2 regions of the Salana multivorans genome follow, and region 2 is predicted to be linked to the other one. Evidence: predicted binding sites of a transcription regulator. Region 2 holds the regulator's gene; the other holds the start of a gene.
The links. The regulator LexA, encoded in region 2, represses DNA repair genes until DNA is damaged. The targets are predictions, from matches to a motif close to TCGAACANNTGTTCGA.

Region 1: a site for LexA is predicted at 2,186-2,201, ahead of uvrA (excinuclease ABC subunit UvrA). Genes of this name have one in related genera too.

What each region holds. Positions count from the first base shown of each region.
Region 1 is NZ_RKHQ01000002.1:427,195-431,607, forward strand. It holds gene EDD28_RS14175 (TerC family protein) at 1-625, shown strand, start outside; gene EDD28_RS14180 (TerC family protein) at 622-1,779, shown strand; gene EDD28_RS14185 (YciI family protein) at 1,832-2,131, opposite strand; gene uvrA (excinuclease ABC subunit UvrA) at 2,232-4,413, shown strand, end outside.
Region 2 is NZ_RKHQ01000002.1:903,567-907,979, reverse strand. It holds gene EDD28_RS16245 (ATP-dependent DNA helicase) at 1-290, shown strand, start outside; gene EDD28_RS16240 (L-lactate dehydrogenase) at 287-1,252, shown strand; gene lexA (transcriptional repressor LexA) at 1,893-2,675, opposite strand; gene EDD28_RS16230 (LysM peptidoglycan-binding domain-containing protein) at 2,911-3,282, shown strand; gene nrdR (transcriptional regulator NrdR) at 3,385-3,876, shown strand; gene serA (phosphoglycerate dehydrogenase) at 3,997-4,413, opposite strand, start outside.

The DNA of each region.
Region 1 (4,413 bases), 480 kb from region 2:
CGCGTGGGCGTGGATCTTCTACATCTTCGGTGCGTTCCTCATCTGGACCGCCATCGGACAGCTGCGCCACACGGGTCAGCAGGACGAGGCCAAGGAGACCTGGCTGGTCCGTTCCGTGCGGCGGGTCTTCCCGGTGACGGACGGTTTCCACGGCGATCGCGTCTGGGTCCGGCACGACGGACGCTGGCACATGACGCCGATGCTGCTCGTCATGGTCGCGATCGGCAGCGCGGACATCCTGTTCGCGATCGACTCGATCCCGGCGATCTTCGGGCTCACGCAGGAGGTGTTCCTCATCTTCGCCGCGAACGCCTTCTCGCTGCTCGGCCTGCGCCAGCTCTTCTTCCTCATCGACGGCCTGCTCGACCGGCTCGTCTACCTCAACTACGGGCTCGCCGCGATCCTCGCCTTCATCGGCGCGAAGCTCGTCATCCACGCCCTGCACGAGAACGAGGTGCCGTTCATCAACGGCGGTGAGCCCGTGCACGCGATCCCCGAGGTCTCGATCGCGGTCTCCCTCACGTTCATCATCTCCGTCCTGGTCATCACGACGGTGGCGAGCCTGCTCAAGTCGCGCAGCGACGCGCGAGGACGGCTCACGGCTGGACCGGGGGCCGGCGCGTGAGCGGCACGCTGCCGGTCTGGTTCGAGGTCGCGTCGCTCGTCGTCATCACGGGCGTCCTCGTCGCCGACCTCGTCATCATCGGGCGTCGGCCGCACGTGCCGGGCTTCGCCGAGAGCGCGCGCTGGGTCGGCTTCTACGTCGCGCTGGCGCTCGTCTTCGCGGGCCTCGTCTACCTCGTGGGCGGCGCCCAGCCGGCGACCGAGTTCGTCGCCGGCTGGCTCACCGAGTACTCGCTCTCGCTGGACAACCTCTTCGTGTTCGCGCTCATCCTCACGGCGTTCGCCGTGCCCCGCGAGCTGCAGCAGCGCACGCTCATGATCGGGATCCTCATCGCGCTCGGGCTGCGCGCCGTCCTCATCGTCGCCGGGGCGGCGGTCGTCGACCGGTTCACCTGGGTGTTCTTCGTCTTCGGCGTCATCCTGCTCGTCACGGCCTACGGGATGCTCAAGGGCCAGGACGAGGAGGAGGAGTACAAGGAGAACGCGACGGTCCGGGCCGTCCGGCGGGTCATGCCCGTGTCCGAGCACTACGACGGCAAGAGCCTCACGACGCGCATCGACGTCGAGGTCCCCGCCGACCAGGCCCCCGGCCAGGTCTCACCGTTCGGCACGCCCGCGTCCGTCGCGGACGCTCCGATCGCGCGGGACGTGGCGCCGTACGACGTGACCTCGTCCGAGGCCACCACCGGCCAGCCGGCCACCGGCCAGCCGGCGGCGTACGAGACGCGGCGCGCGCTCACACCCATGGCGCTCGTCATCCTCGCGCTCGGCACGACGGACCTGCTGTTCGCGCTCGACTCGATCCCGGCGATCTTCGGCATCACGTCGAACCCGTTCATCGTGTTCACGACGAACCTGTTCGCGCTCATGGGGCTGCGCCAGCTCTACTTCATGCTGAGCGGCCTCATGGAGCGGCTCACCTACCTGAAGTTCGGGCTCGCGGCGATCCTCGCGTTCATCGGCGTGAAGCTCGTCCTGCACGCGCTGCACACCAACTCGCTGCCCTTCCTCAACGGGGGAGAGCCGATCGAGTGGGGACCGGAGATCTCGACGGGGGCCTCGCTCGTCGTCATCGTCGCGTGCCTCGGGCTCGCGGCCCTCGCCTCGCTCGTCGCGCGACGCAGCCCGTCCGGCCCGCCCGCGCCGCTGCGCTGACGCGCGGCCCGGCACCCGGGGAGCCGTCGGCTCCCGTGCCGTCCGCGACGCGTCAGGCCCAGGGTCCGATGACCGGGTCCCAGCGACGCACCGTCGTCGAGCCGACGACGCCGGCGACCTGGAACGGGTCGGCCGCGAGCAGGTCGCGCGCGGCCACGTCGGAGGCGGCGCGCACGAGCAGCAGCGCTCCGCCGTCCTCGGGCAGGGGACCGGACGCCAGCAGGTCCCCGGCGTCGCACAGCGCACGGAGAAACGCGCGGTGCTCGGGCCGGACGGCGGCGAGCTCCTCGGGCGAGGCGTCGTAGGCGTACTCGACGGCGTAGGTCAGGGGCGCGGGAGCTGCGTCGGTCATGGCCGCAACATACCCCGCCGCACCCGCCGGACGGTGCGCCGGATTCCGCCCTGATCGAACACGTGTACATGATGTCGGTGGTCGGACTTAGCATGGAGCAGTGAGTCTCATCGTCTCCGGTGCCCGTGAGCACAACCTCAAGAACGTCTCGATCGAGCTGCCGCGCGACCAGCTCGTCGTGTTCACCGGGCTGTCCGGATCGGGCAAGTCCTCCCTGGCGTTCGACACGATCTTCGCCGAGGGACAGCGCCGCTACGTCGAGTCGCTGTCGTCCTACGCGCGCCAGTTCCTCGGCCAGATGGACAAGCCAGACGTCGACTTCATCGAGGGCCTCTCGCCGGCGGTCTCGATCGACCAGAAGTCGACGAACCGGAACCCGCGCTCGACGGTCGGGACCATCACCGAGGTCTACGACTACCTGCGCCTCCTCTTCGCGCGCGCCGGTACGCAGTTCTGCCCGGTGTGCGGCGAGCAGGTGACGTCGCAGACCCCGCAGCAGATCGTCGACCGGCTGCTCGAGCTGCCCGACGGCACCCGCTTCCAGGTGCTCGCCCCGGTCGTCCGCGGCCGCAAGGGCGAGTACTCGGAGCTGTTCCGCGACCTGCAGTCGCAGGGCTTCGCCCGCGCCCGGGTCGACGGCGAGGTCGTGACGCTCACCGAGGCGCCGGCCCTGGAGAAGAAGCTGAAGCACGACATCGAGGTCGTCGTCGACCGGCTCGTCGCTCGCTCGAGCGCGAAGCAGCGGATCACCGACTCGGTCGAGACGGCGCTGCGGCTGGCCGACGGCCTCGTCGTCATCGAGTTCGTCGACGTCGACGCCGGTGCGCCCGGGCGGGAGCGCCGCTTCTCGGAGAAGCGCGCCTGCCCCAACGACCACGTGCTCGCGCTCGAGGAGATCGAGCCGCGCACCTTCTCCTTCAACGCGCCCTACGGCGCGTGCCCCGAGTGCACGGGCCTCGGCACCCGCCTCGAGGTGGACCCGGACCTCATCGTCCCCGACGACGAGCTGACGCTGGCCGAGGGCGCGATCGCGCCGTGGGCGCAGACGTCGGCGGAGTACTTCGCGCGTCAGCTCGAGGCGCTCGGCAAGGACCTCGGGTTCAGCACCGACGTGCCGTGGCGCGCGCTTCCCGAGCGCGCGCGCACGGCGATCCTGCACGGTCACGACCACGAGGTGAAGGTCCGCTACCGCAACCGCTGGGGCCGTGAGCGGCAGTACTCGACCGGGTTCGAGGGCGCCATCCCGTTCGTCCAGCGTCGGCACGCGGAGACGGAGTCGGACTGGTCGCGCGAGCGCTACGAGGGCTTCATGCGCGAGGTGCCGTGCCCGGCCTGCCAGGGTGCTCGGCTCAAGCCCGAGGTCCTCGCGGTCAAGGTCGACGGCCACTCGATCGCCGACGTCTGCAACCTGGCGATCGCCGAGGCCAAGGCGTACCTCGACGGGATCGAGCTGGGCGAGCGCGAGCGGGTCGTCGCCGGCGCCGTGCTCAAGGAGATCCACGCGCGGCTGCAGTTCCTGCTCGACGTCGGGCTCGACTACCTCACGCTCTCGCGACCCTCGGCCACCCTGTCCGGCGGCGAGGCCCAGCGCATCCGTCTGGCGACGCAGATCGGGTCGGGCCTCGTCGGCGTGCTCTACGTGCTCGACGAGCCGAGCATCGGCCTGCACCAGCGCGACAACCGCCGGCTGATCGAGACGCTGAGCCGGCTGCGCGACCTGGGCAACACGCTCATCGTGGTCGAGCACGACGAGGACACCATCCGCACGGCGGACTGGATCGTCGACATCGGTCCGGGTGCCGGGGAGCACGGCGGGCACGTCGTCCACTCCGGTGACCTCGCGGGGCTGCTCGCGTCGGAGGAGTCGGTCACGGGCGCCTACCTGTCCGGCCGCCGGCACATCCCGGTCCCGACGACGCGCCGCAAGACGACCAAGGGCCGGGCCATCACGGTGCACGGTGCCCGCGAGAACAACCTGCGGGACGTCACGGTGTCGTTCCCGGTCGGTGTGCTCACGGCCGTCACCGGCGTCTCCGGCTCCGGCAAGTCGACGCTGGTCAACTCGATCTTCCACACCGTGCTCGCCAACGAGCTGAACGGCGCGCGCCGGGTCGCGGGACGACACCGCCGCGTCACGGGTCTCGAGCACGTCGACAAGGTGGTCCACGTCGACCAGGGACCGATCGGCCGCACCCCGCGGTCGAACCCGGCGACGTACACGGGCGTGTGGGACCACGTGCGCCGGCTGTTCGCCGAGACGCAGGAGGCGAAGGTCCGCGGGT
Region 2 (4,413 bases):
ACCCCGTCATCCAGGCCCTCGGCGACGTGGCGCGCAGCCGCGGGCGCAACGAGTTCATGTCCGTCTCGGTGCCGCACGCGGCGCTGCTGCTGGCGCAGGGCGTCGGGCGGCTCGTGCGCTCGACGCAGGACCGCGGCGTCGTGGCGGTGCTCGACTCGCGTCTCGCCACGGCTCGCTACGGCTCGTTCCTGCGGGCCTCGCTCCCGCCGATGTGGCCGACCACGGACCCGACCGTCGTGCGGTCGGCTCTGGCGCGGCTGGCGGTGCTGCCCTCTAGGATCGAGGAGTGAGCATCGAGCCCCGTCCGTACCAGACCGTCGCGATCGTGGGAGCCGGCTCGGTCGGCGCCACTCTCGCCTACGCCGCGCTCGTCCGCGGCGCCGCGCGCCGCGTCGTCCTCTACGACGTCAACCGGGCCAAGGTGACCGCCGAGGCGGCCGACATCGGCCACGGCACCGAGTTCATGCACCAGGCGACGATCGAGGGCAGCGACGACATCGAGATCTGCCGCAACGCGGACATCGTGGTCTTCACGGCCGGCGCGAAGCAGGATCCCGGCCAGAGTCGGATGGAGCTGGCCGCCAAGACGGTCGGGCTCGTGCAGAAGGTGATGCCGACGCTGGTCGACATCGCGCCGGACGCCGTCCACATGATGGTGACCAACCCGGTCGACGTGGTCACGTACGCCGCCCAGAAGGTCACCGGCCTGCCGACGCACCAGATCTTCGGCTCCGGCACCGTCCTTGACTCCTCCCGGCTGCGCTACCAGATCTCGCGCGAGTGCGGCGTCGCGGTGCAAAACGTGCACGCGTACGTGCTCGGCGAGCACGGCGACAGCGAGGTCCCGATCTGGAGCTCCGCGAGCATCGGCGGCGTGCCCCTGCTGGAGTGGCTCGGGCCGGACGGTCGGCCGCTGTTCACGGACAGCGTGCGCGAGCGCATCGGGTACGACACCGTCCACGCCGCCTACGAGATCATCGAGGGCAAGGGCGCGACGAACTACGCCGTCGGCCTCGCCGTCACGCGGATCATCGAGGCCGTGCTGCGCAACGAGCACCGGGTGCTGCCGGTCTCGACGCTCGTCAACGACGACCTCCTGGGCATCCGGGACGTCTGCCTGTCGATGCCGACGATCGTCGACGCGCGCGGGGCCGTCGAGCGGCTCGGGATCCCGATGAGCTCGTTCGAGCTGCAGCGTCTCCACGCGAGCGCGGTCGCGCTGCGCGAGGCGGCCCGCAGCCTCGGCTTCTAGCTGGCATCCGGTCGGTCGGCGCGGTCCGGCCGGCGGGCGCGCGACTGGAACCCGCGATCGCTGGATGCGCCTGCTGACGACTGCTGCGGCCGTGGCCACCCGTGAACCGGGTGACTGGGTCGATGCGGCCCGGACGTGGCCACGGGGGCCGCGCTGACCACCGCTGGTCCGGCTGGTGTCGGTGAGGCGGTCCGGTGGTGGCCACCGCGACCGCCATGACCCCCCGAAGGGTCGAACCGCTGCCGCCGCCACTGGAGCTAGGCCGTGGCCACCTGTGAACCGGGTGACCCCGCCGATACGGCCCGGACGTAGCCACGGGGGCCGCGCTGACCACCGCTGGTCCGGCTGGTGTTGGTGAAGCGGTCCGGTGGTGGCCACCGCGACCGCGATGCCCCCCCCGGAGGGCCGGATCGCTGCCGCCGCCACAAGTTCAGGACCGTGGCCACCTGTGAGCCGGGTGACCGCGCCGATACGGCCCGGACGTAGCCACGGTGATCGCCCTGGCCACGCTCGGTCCGGCTGGTGTTGGTGAAGCGGTCCGGTGGTGGCCACGGCCGGGTGACCGCGCCGATGCGGCCCGGACATGGCCACGGGAGCCGCGCCGACCACCCGCGGCCCGGCTCGGGCCGGAGCAGGTCGGCTAGACGCGACGCAGGACCGCGACGACGCGGCCGAGGATCTGGGCGTGCGTGCCGTCGATGGGGGAGAAGGCGGAGTTGGCGGGCAGGAGCCACACGCCGTCGGGGCCGCGGCGGAACGTCTTGACCGTCGCCTCCCCGTCGATCATCGCGGCGACGATCTCGCCGTTCTCGGCGACGTTCTGCTGACGCACGACGACCCAGTCGCCGTCGCAGATCGCAGCCTCGATCATCGACTCACCGACGACCTCGAGGAGGAAGAGCTCGCCGTCGCCGACGATCCGCCGCGGGAGCGCGAACACGTCCTCGACGCTCTGCTCCGCGAGGATCGGGCCGCCCGCAGCGATGCGGCCGACGAGGGGGACGTAGGAGGTCGCCGCGTTCGGCGGCTCCGGCAGCAGGATGGGGCGGACGGCCTCGGCGGCGACGTCGCCGCCGGTCTCGTCGGCGTCGGGCGTGAACCCGGCCGGCCGCAGCGGCGTCCCGGCGCGGGCGACCTGGGCGGCGGTCTCGGCGTCGGTGCGGGGCGTGAGCCCGGGGACCGCCGACACCATGGGCGCCTCGGCGACGACCTCCATGGCGCGCGGACGCATCGGGTCGCGACGCAGGTACCCCTTGTCCTCGAGCTGCTGGAGCTGGTGCTTGACGCTCGAGGGGGAGGCGAGCCCGACCTCCTCGCCGATCTCGCGCATGCTCGGCGGGTAACCGCGCTCGGTGATGCTGCGGCGGATCACGTCGAGCACCGCGCGCTGCCGCACGGTGAGCACCCGAGGGTCTCGTGCCATCGTTCCGTCTCCTCCTCCTCGCCCGGTCCGGTCCGAGCGTCCGCGGCGGCTGCCCCGGCGACCGCCCGACGGATAGATGTCAGACCTCGATGGTGTGCTGCTGCCTAGGTCAAGCGTAGGCGATCGAACACCGGATCGTGCGACACGTGTTCGAACGGAGTGTCGACAACGCGGGGCCGATGGGTTACTGTGTCGAACAGACGTACGACGCACACTAGTTCGAAGGAGTGTCGAGATGAGCACCATGGTGATGAACCGTCCGGCGATGACTCGCGGGACCGTGCGCCGCGTGTCGGAGCCGGCGAACGGGTCGGTCCGGATGCGGCTGACCCGTCGCGGGCGCATCGTGGTCGTGACGCTTGCCGCGCTCCTCGGCTTCGGCATCGCCCTGTCGGCCGAGCGCGCGGTCGCGACGTCGACCGTGGATCCCGTCTCGTACGAGACCGTGTACGTCGCCCCCGGCGAGAGCTTGTGGAGCATCGCCAGCGGGATCGCGGGGGAGCGGGACGTGCGTGATGTCGTCGCCGCCCTCGAGGAGCTGAACGGGCTCACGAGCTCGCAGCTCCAGGTCGGGCAGGAGCTGCTCGTCCCCGCGGACGGCCTCTAGACCGAGCTCGTCGCGGACGGCGCCGACGCGCCGGGTCCTCCGTGGAAGAATGGTCATCCCGCTCGGCCCTCGGGCGGGGTCGCCATCGGAGGGACTCTCGCGGTGCACTGCCCGTACTGCCGACACACCGACTCCCGAGTCGTCGACTCACGCACGAGCGAGGACGGCTCCTCGATCCGGCGTCGGCGCCAGTGCCCGGAGTGCGGCCGCCGGTTCACCACCGTGGAGACCACGAGCCTCTCGGTCGTGAAGCGCTCCGGCGTGGTCGAGCCGTTCTCCCGGGACAAGGTCGTCGCGGGTGTCCGCAAGGCCTGCCAGGGACGCCCGGTCTCGGACGACTCGCTCGCCCTGCTCGCCCAGCGCGTGGAGGAGACGGTGCGGGCCACCGGGTCGGCCGAGATCGACGCGCACGACGTCGGTCTCGCGATCCTCGGGCCGCTGCGCGAGCTGGACGAGATCGCCTACCTGCGCTTCGCCTCGGTCTACCAGAGCTTCACGACGCTCGAGGACTTCGAGGCCGCCATCAGCGGCCTGCGCGCCGACCGGCTCGGTGAGTCGGCGGACGAGGTCGCGGTCGTCGACCCCGTCGCCTGAGCTCCCAGCCGCAACCGCCCGAACGTCTCGGCTCCGTCGCCCGAGCGCCGAGGCTCAGCTCCCAGAGCGCCGAGACCCAGCGGCCCGAACGCCCAGCCCAAGCGGACTGAACTCCGAGCCTCAGCCGATCTCGATGACGCGCGCGCGGATCGTCGTCGGGAGCGCCTCGAGCTCGCTCAGCAAGTCGGCGGACAGGCCCCCGCCGACGTCGGTGACGGCGTAGCCGAACTGGCCGCGCGTCCCGAGCACCTGGTACTCGACGTTCGCGCCGCTGCGCGAGAGGTCCTCGTTGAGCTGAGCCATGACGCCGGGGACGTTGCGGTGCAGCAGCGTCACGCGGTGCGCCCCCGGCCGCGGGGCCTCGAGCACGAGACCGGGCAGGTTGACGGAGAGGTTCGTCGCCCCGGTCGCCTGGTAGTCGCGCAGCTTGTTCGCCACGAAGATGCCGATGTCGTGCTGCGCCTCCTCGGTCGAGCCGCCGACGTGCGGCGTGAGGATGACGTTGTCGAGCCCGCGCAGCGCGCTGTCGAAGGAGTC